One region of the Lactiplantibacillus kimchii genome, then DNA from elsewhere that is predicted to be linked to it. Evidence: a T-box and tRNA genes for the amino acid it is inferred to sense, from the RefSeq annotation. Region 1 holds a T-box; the other holds one or more tRNA genes.
The links. The T-box of region 1 lies ahead of tyrS (tyrosine--tRNA ligase). A T-box ahead of a tRNA ligase gene usually reads a tRNA of that ligase, here a tRNA-Tyr.
Positions count from the first base shown of each region.

Region 2: it encodes a tRNA-Tyr, which carries the amino acid that the T-box ahead of tyrS (tyrosine--tRNA ligase) is inferred to sense. The anticodon was not compared.

Region 1 is NZ_CP027194.1:1,142,190-1,157,863, reverse strand. It holds gene C5Z26_RS05820 (YagU family protein) at 1-38, shown strand, start outside; gene C5Z26_RS05815 (DUF554 domain-containing protein) at 72-749, shown strand; gene C5Z26_RS05810 (YueI family protein) at 959-1,459, opposite strand; gene C5Z26_RS05805 (sensor histidine kinase) at 1,544-2,893, opposite strand; gene C5Z26_RS05800 (NAD(P)H-binding protein) at 3,072-3,644, shown strand; gene C5Z26_RS05795 (C39 family peptidase) at 3,739-4,509, shown strand; gene C5Z26_RS05790 (helix-turn-helix domain-containing protein) at 4,671-4,871, shown strand; gene C5Z26_RS05785 (hypothetical protein) at 5,201-5,866, shown strand; gene C5Z26_RS05780 (MarR family winged helix-turn-helix transcriptional regulator) at 5,953-6,426, opposite strand; gene C5Z26_RS05775 (MFS transporter) at 6,585-7,973, shown strand; T-box leader at 8,009-8,205, shown strand; gene tyrS (tyrosine--tRNA ligase) at 8,260-9,516, shown strand; gene C5Z26_RS05765 (ECF transporter S component) at 9,683-10,195, shown strand; rRNA gene C5Z26_RS05760 (16S ribosomal RNA) at 10,769-12,342, shown strand; rRNA gene C5Z26_RS05755 (23S ribosomal RNA) at 12,549-15,469, shown strand; rRNA gene rrf (5S ribosomal RNA) at 15,544-15,660, shown strand.
Region 2 is NZ_CP027194.1:2,065,496-2,081,169, reverse strand. It holds gene C5Z26_RS10065 (homoserine dehydrogenase) at 1-176, opposite strand, end outside; gene C5Z26_RS10060 (SprT family protein) at 247-693, opposite strand; gene C5Z26_RS10055 (Tex family protein) at 686-2,860, opposite strand; gene C5Z26_RS10050 (hypothetical protein) at 2,980-3,414, opposite strand; gene C5Z26_RS10045 (cation-translocating P-type ATPase) at 3,465-6,128, opposite strand; gene nadE (NAD(+) synthase) at 6,353-7,180, opposite strand; gene C5Z26_RS10035 (nicotinate phosphoribosyltransferase) at 7,195-8,661, opposite strand; gene C5Z26_RS10030 (WecB/TagA/CpsF family glycosyltransferase) at 8,821-9,552, shown strand; gene C5Z26_RS10025 (GntR family transcriptional regulator) at 9,609-10,310, opposite strand; gene nagA (N-acetylglucosamine-6-phosphate deacetylase) at 10,338-11,474, opposite strand; gene proC (pyrroline-5-carboxylate reductase) at 11,571-12,365, opposite strand; tRNA gene C5Z26_RS10010 (tRNA-Gln) at 12,848-12,919, opposite strand; tRNA gene C5Z26_RS10005 (tRNA-Tyr) at 12,929-13,011, opposite strand; gene C5Z26_RS10000 (metallophosphoesterase) at 13,080-13,913, opposite strand; gene C5Z26_RS09995 (peptide MFS transporter) at 13,978-15,450, opposite strand.

The DNA of each region.
Region 1 (15,674 bases):
GTGCGACGGTCTATGATCGCTTAACGAAGCGGTCATAATTTTGTTAAAAAACAACCTTGGAGTGAATCGTCATGATTGGAACCATTTTTAATGTTAGTATGATTCTCATTGGTTGTTTGGTGGGAAGTCTTTTCAAACGTGGGATTAAGCCGGCGTATCATGATATTTTGATGCAAGCGCTGGGCTTAGCGGCCATGTTGATTGGGATTAATGCGGTTGTGCAACGGATGCCACAAAGTAAGTACCCGGTTTTATTCATTGTGAGTTTAGCTGTTGGGGGCTTAGTTGGTCAGGCACTCGATTTACAAGGGCACTTTAACCGGTTAGTGGGACGCTTTTCTGGCGGTAACTTAGCGGAGGGCCTGGCGACAGCCATTTTACTTTATTGTATTGGGTCGTTATCAATTCTTGGTCCGATTGAAGCCGCTTTGAAACATGACTATACGTTTTTGTTTACGAACGGGATTTTAGATGGCATTACCTCAATTGTGTTGGCTTCGACTTTTGGTTTTGGCATTGCCATTGCGGCGGGCGTGTTATTTGCCTGGCAAGGCTCATTGTATGTACTGGCGTTGGTGTTAAAAGGCGCGTTGAGTACGGTCATGCTGAATGAAATTACAATTGTCGGGGGAATTTTAATTTTGGGGTCAGGATTAGGGTTGTTAAATATTAAAAAAATTAATACGCTGAATCTGCTACCAGCACTGATTGTGCCACCAATTGTGATTGGCTTATTGAATTTATTTTAAAAGGGCTTGTTTCAGTTAGTCGCTTATGATGGTTGCTAGCAGGCGGCTGATTGAATTTTAGATTATTGTGAAACGACCGCCTTCCGGTAATGTTACTGGAAGGCGGTCGTTTTGTGTTTTATTGTGGCGACTTGAAATGCGATGAGGTTAATTTTGGCGTAACTTTGTAAAAGCCTAGCGTTAAACGAAGCGTTGTTGTAGCACGCTAACTAGTTTAAATGATGTTTCTGACGCAAAATTTGACGATTATGAGCTAAGTGTTGGTGGATGCGATTGAACAATACTTGTTTTGGCACAGTTGCTGCTGGGGCAGTGGCTAACGGAAACCGAATATCAATATCAATTGTTTCAGGATTAATGGCAGTTGGCGCCGCTAGTGCGATAGCCAGACTGTCTGGTGTATGTTGATAAAGCAAATCGTTGCGAATAGCGAACTTGACATTTGCTTGATTCACCAAGTGAATGTAGTGGTCTAAAATGTCTTGATCCAATAAGCCGTGCAAGAGCAGTTGATAATCTGGATGTGCTTGGAGCTCTGTTTGTAGGGCGGCGGTATAGTCGCGGGTTAATGCCTGAGTAAAGGTGATTCCTAAGTCAAGGCGTTCATGAAAAGTCCCTAAGTTACGGTGCTGTTCATCCGGATGAAGGACTGGTGTGCCAAAAATGGCTGACTGAAGATGTTTATCAAGTTGCGTTTCCGATTGTGACATAGCGGTTAGGTCCTTTCTGAGGTGAACTGAACTGACAGGTTTTAGTATAGAATTAACGGCATGCAAACGACTAGGGTTAAGTCTTTAAGATTTTCTTAAGGCCGTGGCCGGCTGAACGGTGAGTTGTGCTAAAAAATGAGCATCGTTAATTTGATAGGTAACGTTGACCTGTTTACCAGCAAGTTGTTCGATACTGCTAAGGCCATAACCGAGATGACCTGGTTTGGTTGTAAAGCGACTTTTCTTAATCCGATGCAAGTTAATCGTATCACCAGCTGGAATTTTATTTTGAATATTGAACTGAAGGTCACCTTGAGTTGTGCGTTCAATAGTGACTTGCACTTGACCATCAACGTGGGTAGCAGCGTCAATGGCATTATCTAGCAAGTTACCAAGGATACGAACCAAGCGAACTTGTTCGAATTCAGGTGCTTGGATGGTTTGTAATATCGTGAGTTGCAAGGTCACGTGGCGACTAGCCGCCAGTTCATATTTGGCATAAATTAAGCCACTGAGTGCTGGAATATGCAGGCGTCGTAATTGTTCAGGGCCACCATCGACGGGGAGACTCTGATCACCATGTAAAACTTCAGCTTCAAAATAAGTTTTTAACCCAGTCATGTCGTCACTTTGAATATATTGCGATAGGCTCAGCAGGATGTTTTGATAATCGTGTTTGAATAAATGTAATTGTTGATTGCGATTGCTTAATAATTGATTATAGTTAGACACTTCACTTAGGAGCTGTGCATCAGTTAAACGACTATTTTTACTGCTAACTAGATAAAAACTAATAATGCCGAAAATAATGCTGGAGGCCACGGCCACATAGGTTTGCAAGACAACGGAAAGATTTAAAGCATAGTCATACGCTAGGATATAGAGGGCGTAGAATAATAAGACCAAGAGATAATCATTTCGATCGATCTGCGCATGTTGGAAAAAGTCAGTTGCCGCCATTTTGATGACCCAGTGGTGAGCAATGAAGCCGATAATAATCACGATAGGTAGCCCGATGAGCATGGCGCCGAAAATATTTAAATTGGCGGTTAAGTTTAAATCAACAATTTGCCGGAGTCGCATTTGAACATCGGATGACGTTAGCCATTTCAAAAAGCTACCGGATAAGCCACCGATTAAGCGCTTGAAAGCATTTAAAAATAAGACAATCGGTAACATTAAAATCCATTTCGTGTAGAGTAGGCGGGCACTCATAATCATATTGGCAAGTGTGATTGGTAAAATCCAAAAGAAGACTAAGGGGACTTGCGGCCACTGGGCAGTCGCAACTTGACCGAACAAATTGCAAAGGGTAATTAACCCAGCCCAAGTCAGTCCCAGTTTCCAGGTGAAATATTCACGAAAAGTCAGTGATAAAATAATCATTTCGTAATAACCAGAAATTAAAGATAGGGAATAAAACAACAACGCCATGGCGACACCTCATTAATTAGTTTTAAAACGAGTCTGAAAGTTAGTTGACATTATTATCATAAATCAAATTGCAACCGATGCCACCAAAATTTTATAAAAAATGACGTAACGGGCTTGCCTTCGACCTACTAGAAGCTAGTAAACTCATAACATTAACTTAATGAGAGGAAGTTGGCAGATGCAATCTATTTTAGCAGTGGGGGCTTTGGATGCCCAGCAAGCCCAAGCCATTTTGACGACGGTTCGTCACTTATCAATGGCACAGTTGACCGTCTATGCACCAGCAACGACGCGGTCAAATTGGCCTAGCACGACGCACTTTATCGCAGGAGAATTAACGGATGTGGCCAGTTTGAGCCAAGCGATGGCGGGGCAACCGTTAGTCTTAGCCCAATTAACGCCGCAACAATTAGTGCCACAAACCCGGGCATTAATCACGGCAATGCACGCACGGGGAATTAAACAAATTGTTTTGACTAGTCCGCAGAGTGTCTTATCCTTAGTGCAACAACCCATTAAATGGTATCAGACGCATCAGCAACGCCAACAACTACGGGCCTTGCACTTAGTCGAACAACTATTACAGCAAAGTCAGCTGGATTTTACTTTGGTCGAAGGTACGCAGGCGATGGATACCGCAATCTATACACAGCAGATGAGTGCTAGCTGGGCAACCGCGATGCCAACCCGGCGATCACTGCCATTGAAGGATTATTTAACGACGGGGGCAACTTGGTCACTAACCGCTTAAATAATTACTGGTTAATTTAATTCTTTTCTCAATTATTTAATGGTATCATGGCTAAGGATAAGCAAGTTAAATGACAGAAATGGATGAAAATAAAATGCCAAGACATATGAATCGACGTCGAAGTTGGTCGGTTGGGGTTATTGTGGTGTTAGTAGTGGGGGTTGTTGGTTTTTCCGTGACTCAAGCTTCTGATTGGATTGATGCCTCTTTCACGACTAGTCAAACGACGAAGTCTAAAACTAAGCCGGCTACTAAGGCACCCAAAACGGTTAATCAAGTGAAACTCAATGTGCCTTTGATTAATCAAATGACGGCGCCCCGGTTATATAATGGTTGTGAAGTCACATCATTGACTATGATGTTGAATTATAATCATCTCAATATCACTAAAAACCAATTGGCGGCACAACTACCGAGTGTGCCGTTGACTTATGATAATGGTGATCACGGTAATCCGAATGCGGGTTTTGTCGGCGATATTTCTGGCGATAATCCGGGATTAGGGGTTTACCATGGCCCTATCTATAAGCTAGCGAAGACGCAGACAAGTAAAGTTAAAGATTTGACTGGCTCAAGTTTTGCGGCCATCATTCAACAGCTTGAAGCTGGACGCCCGGTTTGGACGATTACAACGGTGACTTTTGCGCCGGTGACTAGCATGCAAACGTGGCAAACCCCACAGGGGCCAGTAAAGATCACTTATGACATGCATAGTGTTGTGATTGTGGGCTTTAATCGGACAAAAAAATTAATTTATATTAATAATCCATATGGACAGAAACAACAAGCCGTTAGTTGGACTGATTTTGCAGCGGCGTATAAGCAAATGGGTAAACAAGCCGTTGTATTAACGTCAACCCATTAATTTAATAGTAACTATTGCGCAAAAAACGCCCGGGAAAAAAGATTTCTGGGTGTTTTTTTAGTTGTAATCACAAATTACTGTGATTTTTCACAGTTATATATTGATGAAAGCGATAAAATGGTGTAATATCCCTATATGGGGGAAATAAAGGAGGAGTTCAAATGAAACCCGACAATGATGTCTTATTATTGGCTTACTTTAAGCAGAACCATATTACGCAACAAGATTTAGCCGACTCGATTGATCGTAGTGTCAATACGGTTTGGAATAAATTACATGGGCGTTCAAATTGGAGCATTGTGGAAGTTCAAAAATTACATGATGATTTTAAAGTGCCCACGCAGTATTTCTTCCATGATTAAGCGCTAAACGTCTAACGGCATGCGACTGACTACCGGATGCTAGTAATTGGACGACCAAGTAAATCAAGCACCATCAAAAGGAGAGTTCGCGACTGACTATCGTGGACTTTTTTAATTTCTTGAAATATCTGTAACTTAAATGAAAACTAAATGACGCCTTTTTAAAGAAAAATAGGCCTATGATAGGGAAAGTTAAAAAAATTATTATTTTAGAATATAAAAATGGTAAAATAAACGTTAAGTGTTTCGGCCTATGGTGATTAAGTTAAAAGGTTGCTTAGGACGGAGACAGTTAGCGAGTGGGAACAAAACAAGGAGGAAGTTTCTTCATGGATTTTAAGCAAAAAGTTAAATCAGGAATTTTTACGGCCACCGGGGCGTTAGTCATTGGATTAGTGGCCGCACCATCCGTTGACCATGTGTTACATGCAGCTTCAAATAATGTGACGACGGTTAGTGACACAACAGCGCCAACGACTGTTAAGGCGACTGACCAAACCGTTAAAGCCACCGCAGCAAGCGGAACCAAATCTAACTATAGCGTTAGCTATGTTAAAGCGGGGACGAGTTCTAAAACGGCTACATATAAGCAAACTGACTACGATAATAGTAGTGTTGCGCAAAATAAAGTAGATTATTTAGCAAATACGCAAGGTGATACGGTTAAGTTGAATTCTGGAACGACAGCGACGGTGCAAGGCACAATGGGCCGGTTATATGTGCACTGGAATACCGGCAATTGGTCCGTCACCACGGTTGCTAATACCCAAGATGTCGTACAAAACCCAACTAAATTTGCGAATAAAGTTAATTCGCAAATTAAACAACAAAGTTTAACGACTCAAGGTGCTACTTCTGGTTCCGTGACTGTTTATAACCAACCACAATCTGGTGAAGCCAATAGTGTTAAATGGCAGAACTCAGATCAAGTTTCACAAGTTCAGGGCCAACAAGCTAATACGGTTCTAAAAATCGCCGCAACAGCTCAAAAATAGGATTAGACCAAAAAGATTGCAACCAGAATTTTGTGAATTCTGGTTGCAATCTTTTTGGTCTAAAGCGATGATCTACGGATGTCAAACTAGCTAACGGTTGGCTCATGTGTTTGTTGGGGGCCTTTTTTTGGCGTTGGGGCAGTGGTAAAAGCCTGGCTAAGCTTAGTTAAATCAGTGTAGGTTGTCGCGGTACTAGCGCCCAATAAGGTCTTAATGCGCTGTTCACTTTCAGCAAAAAAAGCAGCGATAACTGTGGCTAACTGACGGGCTTTGGGCGTTAGGAGCAAGCGCTTGTATCGGGCATCTTCGGTAGCCGGTACGCGAATCAATAATTCGTTAGCGACCATGGTGGTGACCAGACTGGAGGCGGTTGCTTTACGGATATTGAATTCGTGTTCTAAATCTTGTTGGAAAATATCTTGGGTGTTTTCGTGGTCGGCAATATAGTTGATGGTACTGATTTGCATACCGGTCAGGCCTATTTTTTTTGCAAAATGGTCTGAATCACGGGCTAGTGCGTTATTGGCTTTTTTGATTGCAATCCCGATTGAATGTTGCATGCGGTCATCTCCATTGGTAGTTCGATTACGTACTAATTGGCATTGTAAGGCAGTAAAATCCAGAAGTCAATTGTTAATTAATGCTGGTTTTATCGCTTAATTGTGCTAAAATAAACAATTAGTTCGAACACGAACTACTATTAAGTGGAGTTGATAAGATGACTAAAAAATGTGATGCAAGATTGATTATGGCCGTGATTGCGGCTGGGTTATTGTCGTTTTGTGGGGTCGTGGTGGAAACGGCGATGAATATTACGTTCCCAGTTTTAATGCGCGAGTTTTCGATTAATACCGCAACGGTTCAATGGTTAACGACGGCTTATTTATTAGTGGTTGCCATTATTGTGCCGATTTCGTCGTTTTTAAAACGACGCTTTAAAACTAAGACGTTATTTGTAACGGCCAACTTACTTTTTATGGCGGGACTAGTGATTGATGCGCTGGCGCCGAACTTTGGCGTCTTGGTCAGCGGTCGACTTGTACAAGGCCTTGGGACTGGGATTGCATTACCACTGATGTTTAATATTATTTTGGATTGGGTGCCGGATGAACAACGTGGGACTTTGATGGGAATTGGGACGTTAATTACTGCGATTGCGCCGGCGTTAGGACCGACTTTTGGTGGGCTGGTCGTTAGCAGTTTGAATTGGCACTGGATTTTTATTTTATTGTTGCCATTGCTAGTGTTGTCACTCATCTTAGGGTTAGGGTCTATTCGCCAAGCCCAGCCGACTACCAAGGCCAGCTTTGATGGCTTAGCTTGGGGATTGGTGATGGTCATTTTTGTTGGATTCACGTTAGCTTTTAGTAATTTACAGAATTTTAGTGAGCAACCATTGATGGTCAGTGGTCTCTTATTAGTCGGGATTTTAGGCGTAGTTGGGTTTATCAAGCGGACTAAGCAGTCGGCCCAGCCGCTAATTAGGTTGCAGATTTTTAAAGTGACCGCTTTTAATTGGCACTTATTAGGGTTCTTTTTAGTGCAGATGAATGCGCTCGGATTAGCCTTTATCTTACCGAACTATATCCAGTTGGTTAATGGGAAGAGTGCTTTGTTGGCCGGGTTGTTTGTGTTACCCGGTGCCGCGATTGGGGCCGGTTTTGCCCCTTTAGGCGGTCGGTTGTTGGATCGGTTTGGGGCGGCTAAACCCATCTTAACGGGGGCGACGATTTTAGTAATTGCTGTGGCGTTGTTTACTGGGCTAGGGTTACAACTTAACGGTCCCTTAATTGCTGTACTTTATATTTTATTAATGATTGGCATGGGATTAACCATGGGTAATACAATGACGAGTGGGTTAGGGCAATTGAGTTTCGATTTACAAGCGGATGGGAATGCGATGTTTAATACCTTACAACAATTTGCCGGCGCCACGGGAACGTCAGTCGTTTCGGCGATTATCACGTTAGTTCAAACTCAGACTAGTGGGTCGCTAGCTCGGCGGACAGCTTTGGGGTCTACGGTGGCCTTAGTTTTCTTATTAGTTTTGATTATTGTGAATTTAGGGGCACTGAGCCTCGCCATGCGGCAACGTCACCATGATTGACATTTGGTAACGGAGTGCTTATGATATGAGTAATATAAAAAGCGGTGATCTCTAATAAGTAGTCATTGATCCAACAGTTAAGCGACTCGGTGGGTGGTGTGAACCGAGCTGTGGTTAATGATGAATTACATAGAGTGAGTTGCCAATCGGCCGGATTATTTCGTTATCAATAAATGAGCGATCACTTTTTAGTGATAACTTGGGTGGTAACGCGGAAAAACTCGTCCCTGTTTAATAACAGGACGAGTTTTTTTGTTTTTCGGACCATACTTTAGGAGGAATACAAATGAATATTATTGATGATTTAAAATGGCGTGGTGCGATTAATCAGCAAACGGATGAAGCTGGATTAAAAGAACTCGCAACTAATGAAGCTGTGGCGTTATATTGTGGGATTGATCCAACTGGTGATAGCATGCATATCGGCCATTTGATTCCGTTTATGATTTTGAAACGGTTCCAGTTAGCTGGTCATCATCCTTATGTGTTAGTTGGTGGTGGGACGGGTGCCATTGGGGACCCATCCGGTAAGAATTCAGAACGGGTTTTACAAACGATGGCGCAAGTTAACCATAATGAAGCGGCTTTGAGTGCGCAAATGCACAAGTTGTTTGGTAATGATGATAACTTTACGATTGTAAATAATTATGACTGGTTATCTAAAATCTCATTGCTCGACTTTTTGCGGGATTACGGCAAGTTATTTAGTGTGAATACGATGCTGAATAAAGAAGTCGTTGCTAGTCGGCTAGAAGTTGGAATTTCGTATACCGAATTTACCTACCAAATCCTACAATCGGTTGATTTCTTACATTTATACCGTGAAGCCCACGTCCAATTACAAATTGGTGGTGCTGATCAATGGGGGAATATCACGGCCGGAACGGATCTGATTCATCGGTTAGAAGGCAATGAAACCAAAGTCTATGGCTTGACGATTCCACTATTGCTCAAAGCAGATGGGACAAAATTCGGTAAGACTGCGGGTGGGGCCGTTTGGCTAGATCCAGAACGCACGTCACCTTATGAATTTTACCAATTTTGGATTAACCAAGATGACCGGGATGTCGTTAAATATTTGAAGTATTTCACATTCTTAAGTCATGCTGAAATTGATGATTTAGCTGAAAAGGTCAAGTTGGCACCTGGTAAGCGGGAAGCCCAACGGCGGTTAGCAGAATGTGTCACTGAATTTGTGCATGGGAAAGCGGCCGTTGCAGAAGCACAAAATATCACCAACGCCTTATTCACTGGTGATGTTCAAAACTTGAATGTGGCTGAGATTGAACAAGGATTTAAAGGCGTACCTTCAGCTGAAGTGTCAGTCGAAAAGCAGAATATTGTGCTATGGCTAGTTGATGCAACCAAGTTTGAACCTTCGCGACGTCAAGCTCGTGAAGATTTAAAAAATGGCGCAATTCGCATTAATGGTGAGAAAATTACGGATGTTGATGCTGTGATTGATCCAGCGACTGCTTTTGATGGCAAATTCGTGATTGTACGTCGAGGGAAGAAGCGGTACTTCTTAGCACGCGTTAAATAATAATAGTAAGACTGATGAAAATCTGACGCCACTAGTTGGTAGCCAGATTTTTGTTTGTCAGTCGCACCCGTAGTAGCATTTTCAAATAATTGTAGTAAAATGAGAGCTAGATTAGAGAATACACATTGTTAGGTTAAGTACGGCTACTAGAGGGGATGGTTTAGAGATGTCAGGGAAGAAGCAAACTAAGTTTTCGACACGTTTAGTTGCAATGTTGGGCTTGCTGATTGCGGTAACAGTTGTCATTTCGATGTGGTTTATTATTCCAGTACCAATGACGCATGGTAACATCAACTTATGTGATGCTGGAATTTTCATTGCGGCCTTATTGTTCGGTCGTCGCGGCGGTGCAATTGTTGGCGGTGCCAGCGGGTTCTTATTAGACTTGTTGTCTGGTTATTCGCAATACATGCTATTTTCGCTCATCGTGCATGGGTTAGAGGGCTTTTTAGTTGGTCAGTTTGGGGCTGATCAATCCAAGGGGCGTCAATTCATGGCGATTGCGATTGGTGGTGTCGTCATGGTCATCGGGTATTTTATTTCCGATACTATTTTATATGCGTTGCCAACCGGTTTAGCCGGCGTGCCGACCAATGCGATTCAAGCGGTGGTTGGTGGTGCAATTGCCTATCCGATTGTGTTACGGCTTAAGGACCGCGTTAAAACGCAATTTAATTAAAGTCATCAGAGCGGGTCACGACTATCAGTTAAATGGTAGTCGTTTTTTATGTCTTTATATAGAAGCTTTAGCGATTAGTTGGTGAACGGCAGCGTGAAAAAAGGCGATGACGCTGGCCAATGTCATGAAAATAGATGACCATGTTGTCTGCTTTTTTCACCTTTTTGAAAAAAGAAGTAAAAAGTTGTTGACAGTTTCAGCTGTGGTTGGTATATTAGTACACGTTGCTGCTACGGCGACAAGGAATACAAAAAAATATTGAAATTAGTTGTTGACAACTGCTTCAGTAATTGATATGATTATTCCTGTTGTCACAACGGCAACAAACAGCTTGAGATTGTTAATTCTATTAAAAAAAGAAGTTGACAAAAAGAAATCAAGATGTTAAGATAATTAAGTTGCGTTGAGGTAATCAACCAACAAATTAGACCTTTGAAAACTGAACAAAGTTTCGACAAATCAAATGTGTAGGGTCTATCAATTCTTGAATTGGTAGCAAACATTTGCGAAGTCAATTCGTAAACAAACAATTTTTAAATCAAGTACTAAATGAGCTTTTTTAGAACTCATCATTAATTTGAGAGTTTGATCCTGGCTCAGGATGAACGCTGGCGGCGTGCCTAATACATGCAAGTCGAACGAACTCTGGCTATTGAATGACGGTGCTTGCACCTGAGTGATGTAGCATTTGAGTGAGTGGCGAACTGGTGAGTAACACGTGGGAAACCTGCCCAGAAGTGGGGGATAACACCTGGAAACAGATGCTAATACCGCATAACAACTCGGACCGCATGGTCTGAGTTTGAAAGATGGCTTCGGCTATCACTTTTGGATGGTCCCGCGGCGTATTAGCTAGATGGTGGGGTAACGGCTCACCATGGCAATGATACGTAGCCGACCTGAGAGGGTAATCGGCCACATTGGGACTGAGACACGGCCCAAACTCCTACGGGAGGCAGCAGTAGGGAATCTTCCACAATGGACGAAAGTCTGATGGAGCAACGCCGCGTGAGTGAAGAAGGGTTTCGGCTCGTAAAACTCTGTTGTTAAAGAAGAACATATCTGAGAGTAACTGTTCAGGTATTGACGGTATTTAACCAGAAAGCCACGGCTAACTACGTGCCAGCAGCCGCGGTAATACGTAGGTGGCAAGCGTTATCCGGATTTATTGGGCGTAAAGCGAGCGCAGGCGGTTTTTTAAGTCTGATGTGAAAGCCTTCGGCTCAACCGAAGAAGTGCATCGGAAACTGGGAAACTTGAGTGCAGAAGAGGACAGTGGAACTCCATGTGTAGCGGTGAAATGCGTAGATATATGGAAGAACACCAGTGGCGAAGGCGGCTGTCTGGTCTGTAACTGACGCTGAGGCTCGAAAGTATGGGTAGCAAACAGGATTAGATACCCTGGTAGTCCATACCGTAAACGATGAATGCTAAGTGTTGGAGGGTTTCCGCCCTTCAGTGCTGCAGCTAACGCATTAAGCATTCCGCCTGGGGAGTACGGTCGCAAGACTGAAACTCAAAGGAATTGACGGGGGCCCGCACAAGCGGTGGAGCATGTGGTTTAATTCGAAGCTACGCGAAGAACCTTACCAGGTCTTGACATACTATGCAAATCTAAGAGATTAGACGTTCCCTTCGGGGACATGGATACAGGTGGTGCATGGTTGTCGTCAGCTCGTGTCGTGAGATGTTGGGTTAAGTCCCGCAACGAGCGCAACCCTTATTATCAGTTGCCAGCATTAAGTTGGGCACTCTGGTGAGACTGCCGGTGACAAACCGGAGGAAGGTGGGGATGACGTCAAATCATCATGCCCCTTATGACCTGGGCTACACACGTGCTACAATGGATGGTACAACGAGTTGCGAACTCGCGAGAGCAAGCTAATCTCTTAAAGCCATTCTCAGTTCGGATTGTAGGCTGCAACTCGCCTACATGAAGTCGGAATCGCTAGTAATCGCGGATCAGCATGCCGCGGTGAATACGTTCCCGGGCCTTGTACACACCGCCCGTCACACCATGAGAGTTTGTAACACCCAAAGTCGGTGGGGTAACCTTCGGGAGCCAACCGCCTAAGGTGGGACAGATGATTAGGGTGAAGTCGTAACAAGGTAGCCGTAGGAGAACCTGCGGCTGGATCACCTCCTTTCTAAGGAATATTACGGAAACCTTACACATGATTGTTGAAACTTTGTTTAGTTTTGAGAGGTCTAACTCTCAAACTTGTTCTTTGAAAACTAGATAATATCAAATATAATTTTTCATAATTAAACCGAGAACACCGCGTTTTTTGAGTTTTTTAAAGAAGTTTTAAATCGCTAAACTCATTAATCGCATTTTCCGTTAGGAAAATGAGGTTAAGTTAACAAGGGCGCATGGTGAATGCCTTGGCACTAGGAGCCGATGAAGGACGGGACTAACACCGATATGCTTCGGGGAGCTGTACGTAAGCTATGATCCGGAGATTTCCGAATGGGGCAACCCAGCAGTTTTAATCAACTGTTACCGCTAGATGAATATATAGTCTAGTCGGAGGTAAACGCTGTGAACTGAAACATCTCATTAGCAGCAGGAATATAAAGAAATTTCGATTCCCTAAGTAGCGGCGAGCGAACGGGGAACAGCCCAAACCAGAGAGCTTGCTCTTTGGGGTTGTAGGACTGAACATTTGAGTTACCAAAACGTTTGATAGTCGAAGGATTTGGGAAAATCCGCCATAGATGGTGATAGCCCAGTAGATTAAATTAAACGTTCTCAGTTCAGGATCCTGAGTACGGCGGAACACGTGAAATTCCGTCGGAATCCGGGAGGACCATCTCCCAAGGCTAAATACTCCCTAGTGACCGATAGTGAACCAGTACCGTGAGGGAAAGGTGAAAAGCACCCCGGAAGGGGAGTGAAATAGTTCCTGAAACCATGTGCCTACAATAAGTCAGAGCGCGTTAATGCGTGATGGCGTGCCTTTTGTAGAATGAACCGGCGAGTTACGATCCCGTGCAAGGTTAAGACTTAAAAGTCGGAGCCGTAGCGAAAGCGAGTCTGAAATGGGCGTTTTTAGTACGAGGTTGTAGACCCGAAACCAGGTGACCTATCCATGTCCAGGTTGAAGGTGCGGTAAAACGCACTGGAGGACCGAACCCGTGTAAGTTGAAAATTGCTGGGATGAGGTGTGGATAGCGGTGAAATTCCAAACGAACTTGGAGATAGCTGGTTCTCTCCGAAATAGCTTTAGGGCTAGCCTCGGATGAAGGATCATGGAGGTAGAGCACTATTTGGACTAGGGGCCCGTCTTGGGTTACTGAATTCAGATAAACTCCGAATGCCATTGATTCATATCCGGGAGTCAGACGATGAGTGATAAGATCCACCGTCGAAAGGGGAACAGCCCAGATCACCAGTTAAGGTCCCTAAATGTATACTAAGTGGAAAAGGATGTGGAGTTGCACAGACAACTAGGATGTTGGCTCAGAAGCAGCCACCATTTAAAGAGTGCGTAATAGCTCACTAGTCGAGTGATTCTGCGCCGAAAATGTACCGGGGCTAAGTATACTACCGAAACTGTGGATGTGACCATTAGGTCACGTGATAGGAGAGCGTTCTAAGGGCGGTGAAGCAAGATCGTGAGGACTTGTGGAGCGCTTAGAAGTGAGAATGCCGGTATGAGTAGCGAAAGATGGGTGAGAATCCCATCCACCGAATGACTAAGGTTTCCTGGGGAAGGCTCGTCCTCCCAGGGTTAGTCGGGACCTAAGTCGAGGCCGAGAGGCGTAGACGATGGATAACAGATTGATATTTCTGTACTAGTTAAATGCGTTTGAACGATGGAGGGACGCAGTAGGCTAAGATGTGCATCCTGTTGGATTAGGATGTCCAAGCAACAAGTCTTTTGATGAGTCAAATGCTTATCAATTTAAGGACAAGTTGTGATGGGGAGCGAAATTTAGTAGCGAAGCGTCTGATGTCACACTGCCGAGAAAAGCTTCTAGTGAGTATTTAACTACCCGTACCGCAAACCAACACAGGTAGTCGAGGAGAGAATCCTAAGGTGAGCGAGTGAACTCTCGTTAAGGAACTCGGCAAAATGACCCCGTAACTTCGGGAGAAGGGGTGCTGATCGCAAGATCAGCCGCAGTGAATAGGCCCAGGCGACTGTTTATCAAAAACACAGGTCTCTGCAAAATCGTAAGATGACGTATAGGGGCTGACGCCTGCCCGGTGCTGGAAGGTTAAAAGGATGGGTTAGCTTCGGCGAAGCTCAGAATTGAAGCCCCAGTAAACGGCGGCCGTAACTATAACGGTCCTAAGGTAGCGAAATTCCTTGTCGGGTAAGTTCCGACCCGCACGAAAGGCGTAACGATCTGGGCACTGTCTCAACGAGAGACTCGGTGAAATTATATTGTCCGTGAAGATGCGGACTACCCGCGACAGGACGGAAAGACCCCATGGAGCTTTACTGTAGCTTGATATTGAGTGTTTGTACAGCTTGTACAGGATAGGTAGGAGCCATAGAAACCGGAACGCTAGTTTCGGTGGAGGCGTTGGTGGGATACTACCCTCGCTGTATGACCACTCTAACCCACACCACTTAGCGTGGTGGGAGACAGTGTCAGGTGGGCAGTTTGACTGGGGCGGTCGCCTCCTAAAGAGTAACGGAGGCGCCCAAAGGTTCCCTCAGAATGGTTGGAAATCATTCGCAGAGTGTAAAGGCACAAGGGAGCTTGACTGCGAGACAGACAGGTCGAGCAGGGACGAAAGTCGGGCTTAGTGATCCGGTGGTACCGTATGGAAGGGCCATCGCTCAACGGATAAAAGCTACCCTGGGGATAACAGGCTTATCTCCCCCAAGAGTCCACATCGACGGGGAGGTTTGGCACCTCGATGTCGGCTCATCGCATCCTGGGGCTGTAGTCGGTCCCAAGGGTTGGGCTGTTCGCCCATTAAAGCGGTACGCGAGCTGGGTTCAGAACGTCGTGAGACAGTTCGGTCCCTATCCGTCGCGGGCGTAGGAAATTTGAGAGGATCTGTCCTTAGTACGAGAGGACCGGGATGGACATACCTCTGGTGTACCAGTTGTGCCGCCAGGCGCATCGCTGGGTAGCTACGTATGGATGTGATAAACGCTGAAAGCATCTAAGTGTGAAACACACCTCGAGATGAGATTTCCCATTCCTTTATGGAAGTAAGACCCCTGAAAGATGATCAGGTAGATAGGTTAGAAGTGGCAGCACGGTGACGTGTGAAGCGGACTAATACTAATCGGTCGAGGACTTAACCAAGTAATTGGTGTTCCGGTAAGATGAAAAATACAATTTGATATTAGCTAGTTTTGAGAGCACAAGTTTCTCAATAGTGTGGCGACGATGGCAAGAAGGATACACCTGTTCCCATGTCGAACACAGAAGTTAAGCTTCTTAGCGCCGAGAGTAGTTGGGGGATCGCTCCCTGCGAGGGTAGGACGTTGCCATGCAAACGAAGGAATCG
Region 2 (15,674 bases), 920 kb from region 1:
CGGACGGCACCAAGTTCAGCCTGTTGATGATTATTCAAGTTATGCACGACAACACAAGCTAATTCGAGCTTACGACCAGTAATTTCTGAAATCTTCGCTTGATGCGCTTGTAACATTTTGACCACGCCAGTCCCAACCGTTCCTAGACCGACAATCCCAATTTTGATTGTTTCCATCGCTAACGCCTCCAAAATTCCTAATAGTTAAGCCCATTCTATCGAACCACTCACTGATAAGCAACGCTTTTCACACTAACTTAATCGGTCCCTGACAACGACCACAAGCATAGCGGTTCAGATTCAGTCGCCGTTTCCGGTGATAGACTTGTCCACAACGTTGGCACCGATACGTATATCGATACGCCAAGGTCGTCGTTTGCTTGGGCTTAGGGGCATACCGTGATCCATGCACTTGGGCTAATAGTTGTTTAAAACTTTGGTCGCGATGTTGATAGCCTTGCTGTGTCAGATGCAAATGATAATGACACAGCTCATGTTTAATCACACCAATCAATGTTGCTTCATCAAAATCCGTTAACATTTTTGGATTAATATCAATGTTATGACTGGCCAATTGATAACGACCACCGGTGGATCGTAACCGTGCATTAAAAAAAGCGCGATGGCGAAAAGCCCGGTGAAACTCATGGACTGAAATCTGTTCAACTAACTGTTGGAGTTGCGAGTCAGTCATGCTCAACCTCAGTAGGCGCAATCATTGTCAACGCAATCCGTTGACGTTGTTCATCCACTTCGTCGACCCAGACCGTCACAATATCGCCCACAGCAACAACTCGCCGGGGGTCTTTCAAAAACTTAGTCGTCAACTTAGAAATATGCACCAAGCCATCTTGCTTAACACCAATATCAACAAACGCCCCGAAATCAACCACATTACGGACGGTCCCCTGTAATTGCATCCCAGGTTTTAAATCACTCATTTTTAAGACATCTTGCCGCAATAAGGGCGCTGGCATGGTCTCACGCACATCACGGCCTGGTTTTTGCAAGCTACGACTAATATCTTGCAAGGTTAACGTCCCGACCGCAGTAGTCGTCGCAACTTGCGTCAAATCGACCTGCGTTAATTGTTGAGCCTTCGCCGTCCCGACATCTTGAGTCGCTAAGCCAGCCGCCTGTAGCAGGGCCTTCGCCGCTGGATAACTTTCTGGATGAATATCGGTATTATCAAAAATGGTCTTACCTGCAATAATGCGTAAGAACCCCACCGCCTGTTCATAAGCTTTTGGTCCTAAGCGCGGCACTTTTTTCAATTGTGGTCGACTCCTGAACTCCCCGTTTTCATCCCGATAAGCGACAATGTTTTGTGCAATTGTCTTGGATAATCCGGAAATATGGGTCAATAATTCGGCACTGGCTGTATTCAAATTAACGCCAACCTGGTTAACCGCCGTTTCAATCACAACATCTAACTGGGCCGACAGCGCTTTTTGCGGCACATCATGTTGATACTGACCAACCCCCACGGATTTCGGATCAATCTTAATGAGTTCTGCCAAGGGGTCTTGTAACCGGCGACCAATACTAATGGCACTGCGTTGCTCAACGTGTAAGTCTGGAAATTCGGCCCGCGCATTATCACTAGCTGAATAGACTGAGGCCCCCGCTTCATTAACAATCACGTAATACACTGGCCGCTGCAAGGTTTTCAAAATCGTTGCCACAAATTCTTCCGATTCGCGTGAAGCTGTCCCGTTACCAATCGCAATCATTTCAACCTGATACTTTTCAATGAAGGCCGTAAATTCAGCGGCGGCCGCAGTGCGTTTCGCCATTGGCGCTGGTTTATGCGGATAAATGACGAGCTTATCCAAAAATTTACCATTCGCATCCATCACAGCTAGCTTACAGCCTGTCCGATAAGCGGGATCAAAACCTAATACGACCCGGCCCTTTAACGGCGCTTGCATGAGTAAATGGTAGAGATTATCACCAAACACATCGATAGCTTGCTGATCAGCCGTCGCCGTCAATTCATGTCGCAATTCACGCTCAATGGCGGGCGCAATAAACCGTTTATAGGCATCTTGATACGCCGCTTCAATTAAGGCCACAGCTGGACCTTGATGTTGGCCGATAAAACGAAAATGGCAATACCGCTCAATGGCAGTCGGTGCGACTTGTAAATTGACCCGTAACACTTTTTCATGCTCGCCCCGATTAATCGCTAAGACCCGATACGAGACGAGTTGTTTCACAGGACTCGTAAAGTCATAATATTGTTGATAAACGCCCTGTTCATCTAAGGCTTTCCCTTTGGGCTTCACCTGGACCACCAAGTCACCATGATTGCGGGTCTCATTGCGAATCCAATTGCGTAAGTTAGCATTATCGCCGAAAGCTTCAGCTAAAATTTCGTGAGCCCCAGCTAAAGCGGCTGTCGCATCGGGGACGGCCGCCGTCACATACTGTTGTGCTTGTTGGTCAATGTCGCCTTGGGGAAACTTCAACAACCAAGCGGCTAGTGGTTCTAGACCCGCTTCTTTGGCAATTGTCGCTTTAGTCCGCCGTTTCTGCTTATAGGGTAAATATAAATCTTCAACCGTTTGTAGTTTATCAGCTGTCGTAATTGCGGCTTTCAGCGCCGGTGTTAACTGTTGTTGTTCAGAAATCAGCTTGATCACATCCGCCTTACGACTTTCTAAACTAGCCAACCGATCATAATTTTCCTTAATTGCCCGAATTTCGACTTCATCCAAATCACCAGTACGTTCTTTACGATAGCGGGCAATAAATGGCACGGTATTGCCTTCAGTCATTAAACTCAGCACCGCTTTAATTTGTTGCGGCTTAAAATCAGTTAGCGTTTTTTCGACCAACTTTAAAATTTCATTATCCATATTTTCACCCAATCTTTAACTGACTATTCTGTTATATTATACGCGCTTAACCCGTGATTTTCGTTAAATAAAAAGAGGAACCCGGCCATGCTGGCCAGATCCTCTTCATTTGATGCGTGTTACATCACCATCGTCATAATCCGTTGAACATCGTTAGAAACATGCGTCATCGCAGCTTCTTGATCCTTTTCAGCTTGGTTAAACGCAGCCACATCGACAGTTTGATCGGCAATTTTCAAGCTCGCAGTCATCGCGGCACACGCTGTCGTATAAGCGTCATATGCAGCCAACAGGTTACGATGCTTCCCAATCAAGCGTGCAGGAACAGCCGCTTGCTTTAATTGTTGTAGATTTTTTTGGTATTGTTCAGTGCCATCCGTGAATTCCATCTGAATATCATTAAATTCAGCGGGAACCATTTTAGCAATCGCATCCGTATCCACTGCCTGACGGATTTTTTCAAAACCGGGATTCATTTGTTCACCCATTTTTTCGGTATTTTCAATAACTTTCGATAAAACTGGCATGTAGGTCGCCATCGTTGCTTTTTTCATGAGTTATGACTCTTTTCTTAGTTTAAGTTACCTTTTATTCTAACAGTTCCTTAACCATTATGCTTGCGTAACCACCAACGTTGACCGAACTTAACAATTTCAACAACAATAACCATTGAAATTGATGCGGCGGCGACAATTCCCCATTGGTAGCCATCTAAATGACTGACATGGAACAAGCCATTTAAGCCTGGCACCATAATGGTCATGGCAAGTAAAGCAAACGCAATCAGAATCGCCCAGTTAAAGAACTTATTCCGGAACAGACCGACTGTGAAAAGTGACTCGTGAATCGACTTAGAGTTAAATGCATGGAATAACTGAATCAACCCTAAGGTGGCAAAAGCCATGGTTAACGCATCGGCATGTGCCAAGCTCGCACTGGCATGCACGGGATACGTAATCGCCAGCCAATAAACGAATAGGGTAATCCCACCTTCCAGTAATCCTTGATAGATAATACTGGAGAACACGCCCCCGGAGAAGAAGTTCGAATTACGTCCCCGTGGTTTGTGCTGCATAATGTTCTTTTCAGTCGGTTCAACACCCAACGCAATTGCTGGCAAGGTATCAGTCACCAAGTTAATCCACAAAATATGCACCGGCGCTAAGATTTGCCAGCCAAGCATCGTCATCATAAACAAGGTCAAGACTTCACCTAAGTTTGCTGATAACAAGTATTGAATCGCTTTTTGAATATTGGCAAAGACTTTTCGTCCCTCTTCAACAGCCACCACAATCGTTGCAAAGTTGTCATCCGCCAAGACCATATCACTGGCCCCTTTAGAGACTTCTGTACCAGTAATTCCCATTCCAATACCGATGTCGGCAGCTTTCAAGGCGGGCGCATCATTGACCCCATCACCAGTCATGGCAACGACTTTACCACGTTTTTGCCACGCATTAACAATGCGGACCTTATGTTCCGGCGCCACCCGTGCATACACCGCGTAATCGGCGACTTTTTTACTGAATTCAGCGTCACTCAATGCATCTAATTCTGCCCCGGTAATCACGGCAGCATCATCACCCGCTTCTATAATCCCCAAACGGACTGCAATTGCTTCGGCGGTATCACGATGATCACCCGTAATCATTAATGGGCGAATCCCGGCTGACTTGGCTTCAGCCACCGCTTGTTCAACTTCTGGCCGTTCTGGATCAATCATGCCGACCATACCAGCAAAAATCAACTCATTTTCTAAAGTCATAGAATCAACCGTTGCCGGAATTTCGTCAATAATCTTATAGGCAAATGCTAAGACACGCAATGCTTGTGTCGCTAACTGATGGTTAGTCGCTAAAATTTGATCACGCATAGTTGCCGTCAAGGGACTGACTTGTTCATTGTTTTCAATCGCCGTAACCCGTTTTAATAATTCATCTGGCGCCCCTTTAACGGCCACTAAGAATTGACCATTCGGTAATGGGTGCACCGTTGACATCAATTTACGTTCAGAATCAAAGGGCACTTCATTCACCCGTGGCCGGTCTTTTAAGAGTTGATCAACCGGATAATCCTGATCTAACTGATACTGTACTAATGCCGTTTCGGTCGGATCACCGGCTAACCCATCAGCCATAATTTTTGTATCATTACTTAAAATCATCACTTGTGCCAAATGACTGGCTGGCGCTAAATGAGTCGTCCGGGCGTCAACTAATGCTTGGTTAACAACTAACTTTTCAACCGTCATTTTATTCTGAGTTAACGTCCCAGTCTTATCTGACGCAATAATATCGGTACTGCCAAGCGTCTCAACGGCGGGAAGTTTACGAACTAACGCATGGCGTTTCGCCATCCGTTGGGTGCCCAGCGCTAAGGTAATGGTCACAATGGCTGGTAAGCCTTCGGGAATCGCTGCAACGGCTAGCGAGATGGCCGTTAGCAGCATATTGATCAGACTTTCGCTGCCCCGCAACATGCCGACACCAAACACAACAGCGGCAATAATTAAAATCAAAATGGTTAATGATTTTCCTAATTGCGTTAAATTGTCTTGCAATGGTGTGGTCGTCTCGTCAGCCGCTTCAATCATCCCGGCAATCCGACCAACCTCGGTCTGCATCCCAGTCGCAACTACGATCCCGGTGCTGCGACCATACGTCACGTTACTGTTCATATAGGCCATATTGACCCGGTCGCCAATAGCTAAGTCCGCCGCGGTCAACGTCACTGCTTGCTTCTCAACCGGGACTGATTCTCCAGTCAAAGCGGCTTCTTCAACTTTTAGCGAGGCACTGGTCAATAACCGTAAATCTGCTGGTACAATGTCACCAGCTTCTAATGACACAATATCACCGGGAACTAGTTCATCGCTTTTGACCGTTGTTAAGGCTTGATCGCGCAAGACAGTTGCATCCGGGGCCGCCATCTCTTTTAACGCATTAATCGCTTCTTCAGCTTTGGATTCTTGGAACACGCCAAAGACGGCATTCAATACGACCACTAATAAAATGATGATAGCGTCCACGCCTTCACCCGTAAAGGCTGCAATTAATGCGGCCACCAGTAAGACAATAATCATAAAATCTTTAAACTGGGCAATGAATTTTTGCAATAATGACGTTGTTTTTTGTTGATTCAACGCATTATGGCCGTATTTTTCCAGGCGGGCGTCCACCTCGACTTGGCTCAGACCTTGGTCGTTGGTTTGCAAATGCTGATAAATCGTTGCTAACGACTGCTGATAAATCGGTGTTGCTTTTGACATAAAATCTCCTCCTCGCATCTGAGCCTCATCTTCTTGGTATAGAAAATGAGACTCATGTATGCACGCAAAATGTGACATACATAAGTCTCACTATTTAAGACAACACCGGATTGGCTTCTTGTTGACGACGTTGCCGCAGATAATCTGCTAGTTACTCCCTTATGATTGTAGCATCAGTATAGCGAATAACTGGACCATTGTCTACTAATAACCATAAGTCATCTTTATTTCCAAAAATCGTCAAAGACATTAATTGCGGCGTGCCGCTTGTGCGCAGTCTTTAAATACCACGCCTCAATCTTTTCAGCGGCAGCAGGCGCAATCGCTCGGCCTTCTAAATAATCATCAATCTCATCATAATGCACCCCTAACGCGACTTCGTCTGGTAAAGCGGGGCGATCATCTTCCAAGTCAGCCGTTGGGACCTTTTCGTAAAGGTGTTTAGGCGCTTGTAAATAAGCCAACATCGCGCGCCCTTGCCGTTTATTTAAGCGATATAAAGGCACCACGTCAGCGCCACCATCACCATATTTCGTGTAAAAGCCTGTGACTGCTTCAGCGGCATGATCCGTACCCACAACAACGCCGTGAGTTTCACCGGCAATCCCATATTGCACAATCATTCGTTGCCGAGCTTTAATGTTCCCTTTGTTAAAATCATGAATTGTTAGTGAATTGGCCTCTAAAGCCTCAACCATCGCATCCGTTGCCGGTTGAATATCAACACGGTCAACCACGTCGGCCTGCATAAAATCAATCGCCGCCATCGCATCCGATTCATCCGCCTGATCGCCATAAGGTAACCGAACCGCAATAAATTGATAATCAGGATTACCCGTTTCCGTACGCATCTCGTCAATGGCCATTTGGGTCAATTTGCCGGCTAGCGTGGAGTCTTGGCCACCCGAAATTCCTAAAACGTAACTTGTCAAGAATGAATTCTTTTTGAGATACGCTTTCAAAAAATCAATACTCCGACGAATTTCGGTTTCGGGATCGATCTGGGGGGCAACGTGGAGTGCCTTAATAATTTCAGTTTGTAATGACCGCATCGGCTAAATTCCTCCTAATAGTCTTTTTGACTCACCCAGTCACGGACTGAATGAATGATGTTCATTTTATGATCGTAAAGTTTTTGTGATAAATCCACTGGATAATCTTGCGGATTTAAGTCACGCTTGTATTCATCCCATAACGAATCCAAGCTATCATAAGCATATTGCTTAATCGCCGCCAACTCAGGCAATTGATAGACTTGTTTTCCTTGGTCATAAATAGGCACTAACACGGGCCGTGCATCAAAATCACTCACCGTTTTGTTGATATAAGTGTAACTAGGATGGAACATATAGATAGACGCTTCATCGCGTGGATCTTCATCCGACAAGGTGACATAATCGCCTTCTGATTTACCATCCGCCCGCTTCGTAATCCGCCAAATCTGTTTGCGACCAGGCGTCGAAACCTTTTCCGCATTATTCGATAACTTAATCGTATCAACCATCTGATGCTGGTCATCTTCAATGGAGACCATCTTATAAACCGCCCCGAGTGCTGGTTGGTCAAACGCCGTAATCAGCTTGGTTCCAACCCCCCAGACACTAATTTTGGCACCTTGCATCTTCAAGTTTTGAATCGTTTTTTCATCTAAATCATTTGAGGCATAAATCTTGGCATCTGGGAAACCAGCTTGATCCAATTGTTCGCGCACGCGCTTGGATAAGTACGCCATATCCCCACTATCAATCCGGACACCTTGGAAATTAATCCGGTCGCCCATTTCTTTAGCCACTTTAATCGCACTCGGAACCCCGCTGCGTAACGTATCATACGTATCCACTAAGAAGACACAATCGTGATGGGTCTCGGCATAAGCTTTAAAGGCCGCATAATCATTACGGTAAGTTTGAACTAACGCGTGGGCATGCGTCCCACTAATTGGAATTCCAAAAATTTTACCCGCACGCACATTACTAGTCGCATCAAAGCCGCCGATGTACGCTGCCCGGGTGCCCCAAATTGCTGCATCAAATTCTTGGGCCCGCCGCGTCCCAAACTCCAATAAACCATCCTCACCCACAACCGACTTAATACGGGCGGCCTTGGTCGCAATCAAAGTTTGGTAATTGATAATATTCAACAAAGCCGTTTCAATTAATTGACAGGTCGCTAGGGGCCCTTCAACTTGCATCACGGGTTCATTATTAAAGACGAGATCTCCTTCACGAGCGGAGCGAATCGTCGCATCAAATTTAAAGTCTTGTAAATAAGCTAAAAAGCCTTCAGAATAATCTTCGGCTTCACGCAAATAAGCGATATCAGTCGCCGTAAAGTGAAGATTATTGATATACTTAACCACTCGTTCCAAGCCCGCAAAAATTGCGTACCCATTTTGGAACGGCATTTTACGGAAAAAGACCTCAAAAACAGCGTGCTTGTTATGAATCCCTTGTTCCCAATAAGTTTGCATCATGTTAATCTGGTAAGCATCCGTATGCAAGGTTAAACTATCATCCGGATATATTTGAGTCATGCGTCCAATTCTCCATTTCGTAAGTTGTAAGCGACTTTACAAATAAGTTAAGCCTATTTTAGCATTCTTTTAAAAACTAATGAATGTTAGCACCTGAAAAAGTTGCAGAAATTCATGATTTAACTATACTCTAATTAGGATTAGAAAGTGAGGCCTCTTATGTCAGCACCTTTTGACACCGTCACCATTTTAAACGTTTCGTTCATTAAGACGACAAACGTCGCTTTTCAAGCACAATTACAACAAGATATCTTACAGCACCGCAATCGGTTTGTGGTCACCGCTAATCCGGAAATTCTTATGTATGCTCGCGAACACCCGGACTATCAGCGCATCTTGACTCAGGCCGACTATATCACCCCCGATGGCATTGGGGTCATTCAGGGTGCCAAAATCTTAGGAACCCCGCTGCCTGAACGAATTACTGGCTACGATACATTATTAAGTTTATTAACTTGGGGTGCCAAACATCATCAACGCGTCTTTTTGTTAGGCGCTAAACCAGCCGTTTTAGAACAGGTTGTCGCTAAAGTTACTGCACGCTACCCACAACTAGTGATTGCAGGCGCAATCGACGGTTATTATACCGATGAAGCGGCTGTTGTTGACCAGTTAGTTGCGGCCCGTCCTGATATGATTCTGGTAGCAACGGGCTTTCCCAAACAAGAGGTCTTCATCGCCACCTATCGCCACCGGGTTGATGGCCTTTGGATGGGCGTTGGTGGGAGCTTTGACGTGTTAGCTGGCGCCGTTAAGCGAGCACCAAAATTCTGGCAACAGCATCATATTGAATGGCTTTATCGGTTACTCAAAGAGCCCAGTCGTTTCAAACGGATGCTCGTGTTACCACGCTATTTACGCCTCGTTAAAAAAATTGCCCGTCAGCACTAATCAACGCTAAAACAGGACCTGAGCGCTTTTATCTCAGATCCTGCTTTTAGACTAGTCTATTTTTCTAGATAAAATTCAAACCGATTGCCCACGTATTGAGTCCGCACATATTCAAACGGTTCACCCGTTTGTAAATACGAAATTTGCCGTAAGCGCAACAACGCATCCCCGCGCCGAACAGATAAAAACTCCGCAATCCGTTCTGAAGCCGACATCGCTGAAACTGTCTGTTGCGCCTTACCAGGGACAAACCCCGCTTTGGCTTCCAACGTTCGATACAACGAACTCGTGACCTCATCCTTAGTAAATTGTTTGACTAAACGTTCGGGCACCGTTGCGACTTCAAAACAAATCGGTAAGTCATCACCGTACCGAATCCGTTCCATCCGTAAAACCTGTTCGTTAGGTTCTAAAGCTAACTTTTCACTTTCGGATAAGGACGGACTCGTCACATGATATGAAATCGTTTTACTGGACGGGACCTTGCCCTGAGCTAGCATTAAATCGGTAAAGCTAGTCACTCCTGACATTTTTTCCTGCACTTTTTGGTTAGCAACAAAGGTGCCAGCGCCGACTCGCCGCTCCAGTATTCCCTCATCAACCAAAGTCTGAATGGCTTGACGCAAGGTCATGCGACTCACATCAAACTTATTGGCCAACTCCCGTTCAGATGGAATTCGGTCACCGACCGCCCACCGACCGGCCTCAATGGCTTGTTTAATTTGGTTGTGAATTTGAATATAAATTGGCGAACTCACGGTCCTCATCCCTTACTTCTAATTAATTTATTTAACAGCTTTTTGACCGTAACTATAAGTAGCGACCAAATCTTGATTAGCATCTAAGATGTTAAGATCCGCATCTTTGCCAGCTTCCAACGTCCCTTTTTTCGTGAGCTTAAATTCCTCAGCTTGGTTAACGGATGACATCTTAACGGCTTCCGCAATCCCACAACCAGTGAACTTTTGGACATTCTTAAAGGCGTTGATATAAGTTAACACAGAACCAGCTAAGTTACCAGCTTCCAAACGCGCTTGACCATCTTTAACGATAACCTTTTGGCCGCCTAATTCACTGATACCATCGGGTTCGCCCTTCGCACGCATCGAATCAGTAACCAATTCAATCCGATCGACGCCTTTTTGTTCATAAGCAAGTTTAATCATGTCAGGAACAATATGGAACCCGTCACAAATCAATTCACAATACATGTTATTTTCAAGCATGGCATGCCCGGTTACACCAGGTTCGCGGTGCTTAAATTCACGTTGTGCATTGTATAAATGAGTGACATGGGTCGCTTTACTTGCAAGCAATTGGGCACGAGTTGCATTACTGTGACCAACTGAAGGCACAATGCCATTTTCCAAGCAATACTTTTCAAATTCACGCGACCCAGGATCTTCCGGCGCATAAGTAATTAGCTTAACGCGCCCGCCCGATAATTTATTCCAGTTATCTAATAAAGCCACATTAGGATTCTTAATGTATTCTTCCGGTTGTGCACCTTTAAAGCTAGCTGAAATAAATGGTCCTTCCAAATGAACCCCTTGAATAACTGGGTTTTCTTTAGCAGCGGCATTAATCCCGGCCATCGAATGATCTAAGTTTTCATTTGACTGGGTCATCGTCGTACAGAAATATGACGTAATCCCTTCGCGTGCCACCATATCGTTGACCATTTCATTAATTTCAGCTGGGTCACCATCCATGGCATCAAAACTATAGCCACCATGACTGTGAACATCAATAAAGCCAGGGATAATTGTCTTCCCGCTAACAAATTCAATGTCATCATCTGGTTGTGCAACATAATCGTCCATCGAACCAACCGCTTCGATTTCTTTGCCGAAACGAATATAACCGTCATCAATCTTTTCTAAACCGGTATAGATGATCGCATGTTTTAACACTTTGCTCATGAACTATTCCTCCTAGGATTTACTGGTTATATTATAATCGGTATAGACCAAACATGCAACCATAAAAGTGGGTTGATCAATCCAATCTCAATAACCTTAGTTAATCCCAAGTTCCTTGGCAATCGTCGCATCAATGCCTTTAACGACCGCTGTCATAAACCCGGCTTCTTCCATAGCTAATAACCCAGCAACCGTCGTACCACCTGGTGATGAGACTTGATCTACCAATTCAAATGGCACTTTATCGGAGTCTAAGACCATCTGGGCACTACCCAAGGTCGCTTGCGCAGCAATTTTAGTCGCCGTGGCCTTGTCCAAGCCATGCTTAACCCCTGCCCGGGCCATCGCATCAATGAAGAAGTAGACATACGCTGGCGAACTCCCTGCTAACGCTGCAAAAGTACTAAAATCTTTTTCAGCCACGGCACTGGTTTGACCAATTGCATCAAATAATTGTTGTCCACTGGCATATTGCGCCGCAGTCAACGTATCGTTACCGACTAAAGCAGTCATACCAGCGCCAATCGCCACATTCACATTTGGCATGATACGTAAGATTGGCAAGTTGCCAACCGCTGCTCGATAATCTGCTAAATCTAGCCCAGAACTCATCGTAATGACCCATTTATCCGCCGTAATAGCCGGTTGTACGCTTTTGAGCACGTCTAACGCAATATTAGGCTTAACTGCCAACACAATCACATCAGCCGCCTCAGCGACCGCTAGATTAGAATCCAACGCCCGTAAGCCTTTCGCCTTAGCATAGGGACCGTAACTGTCGGCATGCGCACTATGCAGATAGATATCGGTTGGTGCTACCGCCTGCATTTTAAGCCAGCCCTCAATAATTGCCCGGCCCATATTACCGGCTCCAATAAATCCAATTTTCATTTTATTCGCTCCTTATCATAACCGTTCATTTTATCTTACAAAGCTCCCACTGGTTTGTAAAGCTGACACCCTTAAGGCTTAAAACCCTTTTTAGCAGATTGCTTCTTATAGTGTAACAGTTTTTTAAAAGCTGATGTCAGGCTTAACGGTTTATGCATTGGTCGCTTTGTGATTAGGCGTCATTTAGCGCTTACAACCTAAGACGCATAAAAATCCATGAATTTAGGCATACTTTTTATCCACTGGTATTTGTAGCCGGTACAGCCATTAGTGACGCATTGAGGCCCCTTGGTCATGCTGATTTAAAGCCTCACACCAGCCATCTCTTTACACATTACTACGGCACAACTAAATGCAGTAGTTACTAAATTAGCGTGTTACACGCCTATCCAACTTCGTGACACACTTTTGGTGCATCTAAAATAAAAAAGCCGCTAAATCAAGCTTTTCAGCTCTCATTAACGACTATCCGGTTACTGCGATTGGGCTAGCTGGGTTCGAACCAGCGCATGACAGGATCAAAACCTGTTGCCTTACCACTTGGCTATAGCCCAATAATTAAATGGAGGGAAGTGGATTTGAACCACCGAACCCGAAGGAGCGGATTTACAGTCCGCCGCGTTTAGCCAGACTTCGCTACCCCTCCATGAATCAATCAACTATATTAGAATACAAAACTTTGAATAAAAAATCAAGTCATTTTGCAAACTTTTTTTATTTTTCCGGTAAATTAAGCAAAAAAGTGTCCCGATACCACTCTGAAATAAAGTCAGTCGCTTGCCATTCATTAATTCGTTTTAGTCCATAACCCACAGCTTGATCATAATACGTGGTCGCCCCCACGACTTTAGGCGCCGGGTGCAGGTGTAAGTGACCAAATAAGACGCGTTCGACTTGGTATTGCTCAACTAACTGCCCTAATCGTGGTGTCCCCATTAAAGCCTGGGCCATTTTCCAAAAACGATTAGTCGGCAAGTTCGGCAAGTAATCAGCTCGGGGGACAAAATGTGTCATCAGAATGACCCGTTTTTTCGCTACCTGTGCTAATTTCAACTGTGCTTGAACTTGTTTGAGGACTAAATCGCTACGTTCCGGATCACTCATCGGTTGCTGAATCGTCCGATCAATCCAATACGCCTGTTTCCAAGTTTTAAAATCAGCCAGCGTCTTATCTGGCACTGCGGCAGCAAATTGATAATCATACCAGCCATTATTGCCTATAATTCGCCAATCGCTATTCGGCAGATCCACATATTGGTTATGCAAATAGCCTTCAAAATGACCGGTTTCAAGCCCGTCAAACGAGATGCCGTGAACCATGTCATGATTTCCCGCGACCCATAAAACGTGTGTCTGCGTGCCTAATTTGGCCTGTAAATCAACCACAAACTGTTGACTTCGCTGAAAATCATTAAACAAGTCACCAGCAATCAAATACCATTGCACCTGTTGACGTAATAAATAATCCGCCTGTGCAGCTAACATCGTTGCAACGTCCACCCGATTAACATCAAAATGATTATCACTACTAAAAGCTATCCGAATCATTCGTTTCATCTCCAAAAAAAAGATACATTATCATAAAGATAACATACCTGCTTAAATAATTCGCTTATAAAACGCCCTTCATTGCGCGTTTGATCATCGGTACCATCATAAATAGGATAATTCCCAAGATGATACTTACAATCCCAATCGTCGCAAAATATGGGACTTCAGTCTTAGTTGAATAGAATCGAACCAGTTGGGCATTTAAAGCACTCCCAGCTGAATCAGTTAAGAACCACATACTCATCATTTGTGACGCAAACGCCTTAGGTGCCAATTTGGTGGTCACTGATAAACCAATTGGTGAAATCAACATTTCTGCAATTTCAACGACGGCCCAACTACCCACTAACCAAAGTGGACTAACCTTACCAGCTGTGCCGAATAAAGCGCCCGGCATCGCCATAATTAAGTACGAAGCCCCGGCAAAGACTAACCCAACTGCAAATTTGGCTGGTGAACTTGGTTGCTTTTTGCCCCATTTAGTCCATAACCACACGAATGGAATGGTATATAACATAATGAACAATGGATTTAGAATCTGAAAATCAGACGCAGCTAAGTGAAAAATTCCGAAGTTCAAGTTGGTTCGATCGGCCGCAAACAACGCCAAGACCGCTGAACCTTGTTCTTCAATAGCCCAGAACAACGCCGCAGCGATGAATAGTGGGATGTAAGCCCGAACTCGTGATCGTTCAACGGCATTCGTCTTTTCAGAGGTTAACATCAACGTAAAGTAAGCGATTGGGGTTAAAATAACCAGTACACTAATTAAAGTAATGATATTGACCAAAGTTAAGGCATGTAATAATTGCATCAGAATTAAAATTAAGCCTAATCCAATAACACCAAGAACGGACCGGCGAATAACTTTCTTTAAATCGCCTGGTTCCAACGGATCAGTTGGATATAAACTAGCGGTGCTAAGATTTTTCTTACCATCAAAGTAATACTGTAACAATCCGAAGAACATCCCAATTGCTGCTAATGAGAAACCTAGATGGAAGTTAACGTTCAGACCAATGCGGCCCACCAAGATTGGTGCGACCAATGATCCCAAGTTAATCCCAAACACGAAAACACTGAAACCAGCATCGCGCCGCGAATCCTCAGTCGTATAAAGTTGTCCGACCATATCAGAAACATTAGGCTTTAATAAGCCAGTCCCAATAACAATTAAAGCGATTGAGACAAATAGTGCACTAACGCCAAACGGTGTCGCCAAGACGATATGGCCGACCATAATTAGGACGCCACCAATAAAAACCGTCTTTCGACTACCCCAGACACGATCGCTTAAGAAGCCACCGAACACACTAGATACATAAACCAGTGCTGAGTAAATCGACATAATAGATGCAGCGGTCCCTTGATCGAACCCTAGACCACCCTTAGCAACACTATAGTACATGTAAAAGATTAATAGTGCGCGCATCCCATAGTAACTGAATCGTTCCCACATTTCAGTGAAGAACAACGTTCGCAAACCGCGTGGTTGGCCAAAAAACGACCGATCCAGCTTTTGTTGTTTATCCAATTAAATTTCCTCCAGACGTCATTAAAACCGATTGAACTTCGTTTAAAAGAAACAAAAATAGTTTCCTAATTAAACATAATAACCATTATACTAGCCTTAATCTTATTCAACAATATATTTAATCAACTTCTAATTTATAACCCATAAATAAAAATCATCCTCATAATAACATTTAAGTCAAAAAGCCCGCCAAATCACTAAAACTAATAGATTAAAGTGTTTCA